One region of the Mesorhizobium sp. M0522 genome, then DNA from elsewhere that is predicted to be linked to it. Evidence: predicted binding sites of a transcription regulator. Region 1 holds the regulator's gene; the other holds the start of a gene.

Region 1 (4,848 bases):
TCGGTCATGATGTTTCTCCCGCCGGGTTGCCGTCTGCCGCGGATGCCGGAAGCAGCCTAGAAGTTATCCGCCGGAAGCGGAAAAACAACTCTTGTTGGAAAAACGCCGCGGCGAGCGGCCGCGGCGTTCGGACTTTTCGGAAACGTCGGCTCAGTTGCAGACTGCAACAGTGCCAGCCGTCACCCCGGCGCAGACCTCTTCTTTCTTGATCCAGCCGGCGTCGATGACGACGTTGAGGTTGTCCTTGGTGATGGCGACCGGGGTCAGGAACAGCGACTTGACGGTATTGCCGCCGGGCGTGGTGAAATCCTTCACGCCGGCAATGTCGGTCATCTGCTTGCCGTCGGCCAGTTGCGAGGCGATCTCGGCGGCATTCTTGCCGAGCTCGCGCGCATCCTTCCACACCGACACGGTCTGTGTGCCGAGCGCGATGCGGTTCAGCGCGGCGTGGTCGCCGTCCTGGCCCGAAACCGGAACCGATCCGGCCAGCCCTTGCGCCGTCAGCGCGGCGACGACGCCGCCGGCAGTGCCGTCATTAGCGGCGACCACGGCATCGACCTTGTTGTCGTTGGCGGTCAGGAACTGTTCCATGTTCTTCTGAGCGTTGGCCGGCAGCCAGCCGTCCGTATAGGCCTCGCCGACATTCTTGATCTTGCCGCCGTCAATGGCCTCCTTCAGCACCTCCATCGAACCGGCAAACAGGAAATCGGCATTCGGATCGGAACCCGAACCCTTGATGAAGACGTAGTTGCCTTCCGGCTTCACCTTGAAGACTTCGCGGGCCTGCATGCGGCCGACTTCCTTGTTGTCGAAGGTCAGATAGAACACGTCCTTGTTCTCGATCAGCCGGTCATAGCCGACGACCGGGATGCCTTCGTCCAGTGCCTTCTGCACGGCCGGCCCGATGGCCGAGGCGTCCTGCGCCAGGATGATCAGTGCGCTGGCGCCCTGCGAGATCAGGCTCTCGACGTCGGTGAGCTGCTTGCCGGGGTTGGACTGTGCGTCGGCGGAAATATACTTGTCGCCTGCGGCCTCAATGGCCGCCTTCATTGCGGCCTCGTCGGTCTTCCAGCGCTCTTCCTGGAAGTTCGACCAGGAAACGCCGATGACCTTGTCTTTAGCCTGCGCCACCGACGCCAGCGCCAGCGTCATGGCGACACCCGCCAGAATGGCGGTCGTGAATTTCTTCATCATATCCTCCCTGCGCCGCGTACGGCGTGACCAATTGGCTCAAAGACCAGCTTAGAAGCTCTAATTTTTTCGAGCCTCGAAAAAATACTGGCCCGATCTCCGGCTGCTGTCAACATCGATTCTGATGGATTTTGATGACTCTGCGAGTTTTTTCGAGCGTCGGAATAAACGATGACAGCGCAACCTGCATCTGACACTATTTGCCTGCGTCCGACACTATTTGTCGGACATTACCGACGGCTTCCGGTTCATGAGCGGCCGCGGCAACCGGGAGGAAAGCAAAACAATGTCGGTCGGAATCCGCCATGACGATTTGCGCCGGCGCAACCGGGCGATGGTGATCTCGGCGGTGCGCCGGGCCGGCCAGCCATCGCGTACTGAGATCGCAGCTACTACCGGCCTCAGTCATTCGACCATATCGGCGATCTCTTCCGACCTGATACGGGAAGGCATCCTCGCCGAGAGCAAGGCAAGTGAGCCCGTTTCGTTGAAACGCGGTCGTCCGCAGGTCGGCCTCGCCCTCAACCCGGAAGCGGCGGCGGTGCTGACCGTGGTGTTGTCGCTGAATTTCCTGTCGGCCGCCATTATCGACTATACGGGACAGGTGGTCGCCGAGGAACAGCGCCGGCTGGACACGCTGACCATGCCGCGCGACGAGCTGATCCGTGAATGCATGGCCATCGTCCGGCGCCGGCTGCAGGATCCAGACCTTGACGTCCGCAGTGTCGCCCGCATCGCCCTGGCGATTCAGGGCATTACCGACTCCCCTGCACGCGCCATGCTGTGGTCGCCGATCACGCCGCAGACCGACATCGCCTTTGCCGACATGCTGGAGGACGAATTCGGCATCCCGGCAACGGTGGAGAACGACTGCAACATGATGGCGGTGGCTTTGCGCTGGCGCAATCCGGATCGCTATCGCGACGACTTCATCGCCATCCTGCTTTCGCATGGCATCGGCATGGGGCTGGTGCTGAAGGGCGAACTGTTCACCGGGACGCATTCCTCGGGTGGCGAATTTGGCCACATGATCCATCGTCCGGGCGGCGCGCTCTGCCGTTGCGGGCGGCGCGGCTGCATCGAGGCCTATGCCGGCAACTACGCCATCTGGCGCAACGCCAGGCAGATGAGCGAAGAAAGCGAACCGATCGCCGACGTCAGCGACGCCGACATGCGAGCACTGGCGGCCCGGGCGCGCGAGAAAGATGGGCCGGAACGCGAGGCCTACCGCAAGGCCGGCGAAGCGCTGGGTTTCGGTCTCGGCTCGCTGTTCGCGCTGATCGATCCGGCACCGGTCGCGATGGTCGGCGCCAGTGCCGCCGCCTTCGATCTGATCGAGCCGGCCTTGCGGAAGGCAATCGCCCAGACCGCCGGCGGCCAGCATTCGGGCTCGATCTCCTTCGATACAGAGCCGAACGAATTGCCGCTGATCCGCGAAGGCTGCGCGATGCGGGCGCTAAGCTTCGTCGACCAGGAGATTTTCGCGCCGGGCGCGCAAATGAGGCCCAGCGTCAGAAAGAACGTAGCCTGACCAGGCGGGTCAATCTTCCCTGATCGCATAGCCGGCACCGCGGATGGTGCGGATGACATCCGGCATCCGGCCGTTGTTGACGGCTTTGCGCAGCCGCCCGACATGCACGTCGACGGTGCGTTCGTCGATGTAGATTGTCTCGCCCCAGACATTATCGAGTAACTGGCTGCGCGAGAAGACACGGCCCGGATGCCGCATCATGAACTCGAGCAGCCGGAATTCGGTCGGCCCGAGCCTGATTTCGCTCTTCTTGCGATAGACCCTGTGCGATTCGCGATCGAGCACGATGTCGCCGACCTTCAGCACGCTGGACAGCACTTCCGGCTTGGCGCGCCGCAGCAGCGCCTTGACCCTGGCCATGAATTCCGGTGTCGAAAACGGTTTGACCAGATAGTCGTCGGCGCCGGTCGAAAGCCCGCGCACCCGGTCGCTCTCCTCGCCGCGCGCGGTCAGCATGATGATCGGCAGCCGCTCGGTTTCGGGGCGCACCCGCAACCGACGACAGAGCTCGATGCCGGAAACCGCTGGTATCATCCAGTCGAGCACCAAAAGGTCGGGCACATTCTCCTGCAAACGGATCTCGGCTTCGTCGCCGCGTGTCACCACCTCGACCTGGTAGCCTTCGGATTCGAGATTGTAGCGGAGCAGCACACCCAACGGCTCCTCGTCCTCCACCACCATTATGCGTGGTGCGATCATCGGCTGGGCACCCCCATCATGTCACCGGTGCGGACATTGTCGTTTCGTCCTGCTTCGGACGATTGACCGGCAATTGCTCGCCGGTCAGCACATAATACGCATTTTCGGCGATGTTGGTGACATGGTCGCCGATCCGCTCCAGATTCTTGGCGCAGAACAGCAGGTGCGTGCAAGCGGTGATGTTGCGCGGATCTTCCATCATGTAGGTCAAGAGCTCGCGGAACACGGACGTGTATTTGACGTCGATGCGCTCGTCGGCGGCACGCAGCTTGGCCAACGCGGCCGCATCGCCTGCAGCATATTCCTCGATGACACCCTGCACCTGGATGAGAACCAGCTGCGCCATCGCGTCGATGGAATGCGACAGGTCCCGCGGCGTGGCGCTGAGGCCGACCGCACTCACGCGCTTGGCGATATTCTTGGCAAGGTCGCCGATGCGTTCGAGGTCGCCCGCCATGCGGATCGCTCCGACCACATGGCGAAGATCGTGGGCCATCGGCTGGCGTTTGGCGATCAGGGTGATGGCGCGGTCGTCCAGTTCGCGTTGACGCGCATCCATGATGGCGTCGTCGGAAACGACGCGTTGCGCCAGCACGTTGTCGGAATTCAACAGGGCCTTGGTCGCCCCGCCGACCATCGAACCGGCGAGGTCGGCCATGTCGCGGATCAGCTTGCTGATCTGCTCGAGATCCTCGTCGAAAGAAGCGACTGTGTGTTCGCCCATGGTCCTGTCCTCATATGCATGATCGGAACGGCTCAGCCGAAGCGGCCAGTGATGTAGTCCTGCGTGCGCTTCTCGCGGGGCGACGTGAAGATCTTCTCGGTCCGGTCGAACTCGACCAGTTCACCCAGATACATGAAGGCGGTCTGGCGCGACACGCGCGCCGCCTGCTGCATGTTGTGGGTGACGATGACGATCGTGTAGTCGGCTTGCAATTCGTCGATCAGTTCCTCGATCTTGGCAGTCGACAGCGGGTCGAGGGCCGAAGCCGGTTCGTCGAGCAGAATGACTTCCGGCTTCACGGCCACGGTGCGGGCGATACAGAGCCGCTGCTGCTGGCCGCCGGACAGGCTCAAGCCGCTGGCGTTGAGCTTGTCCTTGACCTCGCTCCACAGCGCGGCGCGCTTCAACGCCTGTTCGACGCGGCCGTCCATCTCGGACTTGCCGAGGTTCTCGTAGAGCCTGACGCCGAAGGCGATGTTCTCGTAGATCGACATCGGGAACGGCGTCGGCTTCTGGAACACCATGCCGATCTTGGTCCTGAGGAGGTTGAGATCCTGCGACCGGTCGAGAATGTTCTTGCCGTCGAGCAGCACCTGGCCCTCGGCCGTCTGTTTTGGGTAGAGCTCATAGATGCGGTTGAACACACGCAGCAGCGTCGATTTCCCGCAGCCCGAAGGGCCGATGAAGGCCGTGACACTGCGCT
Region 2 (4,848 bases), on a different contig from region 1:
GGTACGTCCTCTCGCGCATATCGCCGGCAGCGACAACCTCTCCGCGGTTTGCGGCGACCGATCCGGTTGAATGCCTCGACCTACGGCGCCAAATCCAACCATCATACCCTCTCGCCTGAGCCATTCCAGTATGCGGCCGCGGGAATGTCGTTCATACTTCGAGCCATGTGGCACCACTCGTCAACCCGAATATCAGGCGCACGTCTGGTAGGGATATTCGCAACCGTGCTCGCAGCAAGCGGACTCCTCGCTGGAGCCGATGGCACAAGGCCCAGAATATTTGAAGCAGGCGCCTACTCCTTTTCCGACGAACTCGGCGGATTCCGGATCATTGCCGCTTCGGGAGCCGGAACAAGGGCCGATCCCGTCGTGATCACCGAGGAACTCGAGTCGGCAAGCCCGGTAACCCTCACCATACGCGCCATCCGGCCGGTTCAGCCATTCGATGCCTCCGGCAACTATGCCACCGGGTTCATTTCCCTAAGGATCGTTGCCCTCAACAACAGCGGTCACGCCTGGGTCGAATTCGAGTTCGAGTTGCAGGAGATTCTCAACCAGCCAAGCGATTCCAGCGACGGGCTTTCGTTCGACCAGGCGCGCCGCGAAACGGATGCAATTCGGTCCGATAGTTTCGCCGAATTCAGTCGTGAATTCGAACCTTATGACCATCTTCTGTTCCGGAAAGGCGAGGTCGATCCGCTGAGCACGGTTTCGTTCTCATTCCTGGTGACTGATTTCACGCCGACTGCGCGGCTCTATCTCGTTCAGGACCCGCGCATTCCCTCAACCTGAACGTGTCGCGCATCATCGCGGCCGTTGGTTCGAACAACGCTGCTCGTCATGCATGCCGGCAGTTTGGCAGGTGTCGTTGGGCGCGGCATGCCGATGGATTTGCTGGTCATTTTGGTCGCTTGGCCGTGCCTTTGATTCGGGCCACAAAATACGGACAACAGGGCAAAAACCGACGCGAACGACGATTGAGGATCGTGAGCGCCCGCGGTACGAGTTCTCCGCCGAGTTACTTGTGAAGCGTTCACACTAGCGACAGTTCCGGATCGTGCTATGATCTTGCGCATGAGGACGATCACGGCCTCTTACATTCTGGTTTTCGCGGCGCTCGCTGCAACGCCCGCGCGGGCCGAATGCCAGTGCCTCGCCAACGGCCACATTTTCCATCACGGCGAAATCCAACGGCCTTGCGGCCTTCAGGTAGCTGCTTGTAAACTCGAAAGAATGCCTCGATGCGCTGTCGTTCGATGGCCGGAAGATCATCGATGGTCTTGACCCCGTCATATTGCGGATCGATATCCGTAGCCGGCACAGCGATGATCTTGTCATCCGCTTCGCCGCCGTCGACCATGTTGAGCACGCCGATGGCGCGGACTTTGATCAGAGCACCGGGCACAACGGGTTCCCGGGTGAAGACAAGCGCATCCAACGGGTCGCCGTCGCCGCCCAACGAACTGGTAACGGAACCATAGCTGGCCGGATAGACGACCGGCATGGACTGATATCGATCGACGACGACATGGCCTGTCTCGGCATCGATCTCATATTTGGTGAAGCTTCCCGCCGGAATCTCGATAACCGTGTAAAATTCGCTGGTGTCTTTCGGCTGCGGAAAATCGAAAGCTGTGACGAATTCGGCGAAAGCGGGCTGCGTGCCCAGCAGGGCCGCAAGCGCCATGACAGTCGGCAAAGCGCGCATGGTTGTCTCCAGAGGTTGGACGGGCAGGGCGCCCTGCATCCGCCTAGCCACCGTATGTGATGGCAGCATTACAGGGTTCCGTTATTGAAATTGGACGACCGTATTTGCACCGATCCTGCGGCGAGCAGAAATGGGCCGAGATAGAGCGCTGACGAGTGATGAGCGTCTATGGGCGTTTGCGTTTATGGGCGTTTAAGAGACGGTGGCCGCTTCAAATGTGCTATTTCAGGCGAGCCCATTTCCGGCAAGGGGATAGCTTGCGTCGTAACTCCTGCCAATCGGGCACGCTACACCCACAACACGCCGTTCGGCGAGAGCTGCCACGTAGACGCCTCGCGGCTCAGTGCGACGTTGTGTGGCAATCATCAAAAAGCAAGTGAAACTCCAACTTCAGTTGAAGTCCTTCGGAGACTACGCCACCTTGACCTTGAATCATTGCCAGGGTTCGAAATTCGTGAACGAAGAGACAACAACACCACGTCCGCTATACTCCACTGAAAGGGCTGCTTCATGTCGGGAATGTCGCGCAGGGGATTCTTGCTGGGCGGCACGGCAGCAGTAGCTGTCGGCGCTGCAGGCGGGCTGATTGCCGGCAGGGCCGTAGCAGCCGATCTGACCTTGCCGGTTTCAGCGATCACTCGGTCGATTTTGCCCGGCACCGTCACCAAAGGGATGATGAGTTTCGGTGCGGGCGGGCCGCCGCCCACTCTGCGTTTATTGCGAGGTAGGCCGTTTTCCATAGACGTGGTCAATGATCTCGACGAAGCGACGAGTGTGCACTGGCATGGATTGCGCATCGCCAATGCCATGGACGGCGTGCCTTATCTCACCCAGCGTCCCATCGCGGCGGGCGAAAGCTTCCGTTACACTCTGATACCGCCGGATGCCGGCACCTATTGGTATCATCCGCATTGCAACACGCTCGATCAGATGGCCCGCGGTCTGACAGGCATGCTTGTTGTCGAAGATGACGAAGATGCCGGTTTCGACCAGGATTTGCCGCTCAATATACGCGACTTCCGTCTCGGCGAAGACGGCCAGTTCATCGAATTGGTCAAGGCACGCAACGCTGCGCGCGGCGGCACGCTGGGTACGGTCTCGACGGTAAATTGGGAAGTCACCCCGATTTACGATCTGCCGGCGGGCAGCCTTGTGCGCCTGCGTTTGGCAGTCACGGATGTCACCCGTATCGGCACTTATGACCTCGATGGCGGAACGGCCAAAGTGATCGCTCTTGATGCCAACCCGCTGCCGCAGCCTGTTGCGCCTCGGGGCATTGTCATCGCGCCCGGCCAGCGCGCCGATGTCGCCCTCCGCGTGCCTGATGGCGAAGACGAGATCGTCAGCCTGAATCTCAGAACAGCCAAGGGACCTCGCGTTCTCGTCCGATTCCGGCCTATCGGCGCCAGCGCGGGGCGGACGCTTGGCGAACTCAAGCCGCTGCGGCCGAATCGCGTACCGGAGCCGGATCTTGCCGATCCCGAGACAATGGACTTCGTCTTTGGCTGGTCGCCCAATGGTGATGCGCCGGCGCCGGGTGTTTGCGGCACGCTCGGCTACACCTTCTGGTCGATCAACCGCGTCGCCTGGCGAGGGGACGCGCCGGGGCCAGTTGATCCGCTCGCGGCTCTAAAACGAGGCAAAAGCTATGTTCTGCGCCTTCGCAACGAAACGCCGAACGATCATCCGATCCATTTGCACGGTATGTCTTTCCGTCTGCTACGCTCCGACAAGCGCAAAATTGCGTCGCTTGTAACAGATACGGCCCTTCTTAAATCGCAAGAAGTGATGGAAGTGGCGTTGGTCGCTGACAATCCGGGTAATTGGGCATTCCATTGCCACGTCATTGAACATCAGAAGAGCGGCCTGACCGGTTATTTGCGTGTGGAATGACGCGGTCCTCATCCAGGGTTGCGTTGCCGAGGCCGTGAGAGGGTCGAAATTGGGCGAGGCGGAGCGTCCGAGTTCTCGCCGCACTAATGGCGCTACTGCTCACGGGCGCCGGAGCGGCCGGCGACGGGTGCTTATCTGTGCATCTGATCGAGCCTCTGCTGAGTGGCCTCCCGGGCTCGCTCGCCAACGCCGGTTCCCATGCCACCGCGGTCGCGATTGCGTTCGTCATCATCACGGCGCTGTAGCTCATGCTGGGCGATCTGGCGCCCGCTCCGGATCGTGCTATGATTTCGCATGAGGACGTTCCATGCCTCTTGCATCCTGGTTTTCGTGGCGCTTGTTGCAACGCCCGCGCGGGCAGAATGTCAGTGCCTCGCCAACGGCCGGACGTTCCATCACGGTGAATTCGCCTGTCTGCGATTGCCGTCTGGACCGGAACTCGCGCAATGCGACATGGTTCTCAACATTTCGTCATGGAAAAAAATTCAGAGCGGCTGCCCGGAGGCGACAGCGCCATTGAGCGTGCTCGTCGAAGGGGGCGAGCAGCAATCAGGCGAAGCCGGACACAAAGCCTTAACAACGACGAACACTCCGACCTAAGACGAAGAGCAGGCTGCGCATCAGCCACAGAGATCTCTTTCGGCAAGGCGTCAACTTTGGGGTGAACTGTTACACTACCGTCACTTGATTGCGCTGACCAGCGGGTTGTCGCCATCGAGGGAGACCCAGCGCCCCGTGTCGGTGCCGGCTTGCCTCTTCAGGAAGCGGTAGCCGGTCTGGTCCCAGCGGCGCACCGTGTCGGTGAGGTTGTCGAGGATGAAGTCGCCCGTGTCGGTACGAACAGTCAGCACTGCATGACCCTCGCCGTCGGGCTTGCGAACAACCGTCATCAGCAGATCCGACACAGGAATGCCGCTGTTTATCAGACGGCGACGCTTTTCCAGCGCATAGTCTTCGCAATCGCCGAAACCACTGTCCGGATAAGCCCAGAATTCGTCCTGTCCGTACTGGTCGAGATCGCTCATCGGCTTGACGTTGTTGTTGACCGTCAGGTTAACGCTCGTAATCTGCCGCCAGAGTTTTCCGGTCATGTGCTCCGGACCATTGTCGCGTGAGCGGATCTCACATTCGGCCCGATGGGATTTGCAGAAATCGTAGTGACCGATCGGCTGCGAGGTAAAGCCACCGATCGGCATCGACTGTGAAGCCGTCGCCGCCGACCACGTGGACATTATCGCAATGATTGC

Evidence for each region. The regulator PhoB, encoded in region 1, activates phosphate uptake and scavenging genes when phosphate is short. The targets are predictions, from matches to a motif close to TGTCATNNANCTGTCAT.
Region 2: the regulator PhoB is predicted to act here: its motif matches at 1,765-1,781, upstream of NKI58_RS24825 (inorganic diphosphatase).

The regions. Positions count from the first base shown of each region.
Region 1 is NZ_JAMYQW010000001.1:293,145-297,992, forward strand. It holds gene NKI58_RS01465 (sugar ABC transporter permease) at 1-8, opposite strand, end outside; gene xylF (D-xylose ABC transporter substrate-binding protein) at 151-1,191, opposite strand; gene NKI58_RS01475 (ROK family protein) at 1,478-2,722, shown strand; gene phoB (phosphate regulon transcriptional regulator PhoB) at 2,732-3,421, opposite strand; gene phoU (phosphate signaling complex protein PhoU) at 3,438-4,145, opposite strand; gene pstB (phosphate ABC transporter ATP-binding protein PstB) at 4,178-4,848, opposite strand, start outside.
Region 2 is NZ_JAMYQW010000027.1:65,292-70,139, reverse strand. It holds gene NKI58_RS24830 (hypothetical protein) at 226-792, shown strand; gene NKI58_RS24825 (inorganic diphosphatase) at 1,085-1,747, opposite strand; gene NKI58_RS24820 (multicopper oxidase family protein) at 2,246-3,601, shown strand; gene NKI58_RS24815 (hypothetical protein) at 3,896-4,201, shown strand; gene NKI58_RS24810 (transglutaminase-like cysteine peptidase) at 4,282-4,848, opposite strand, start outside.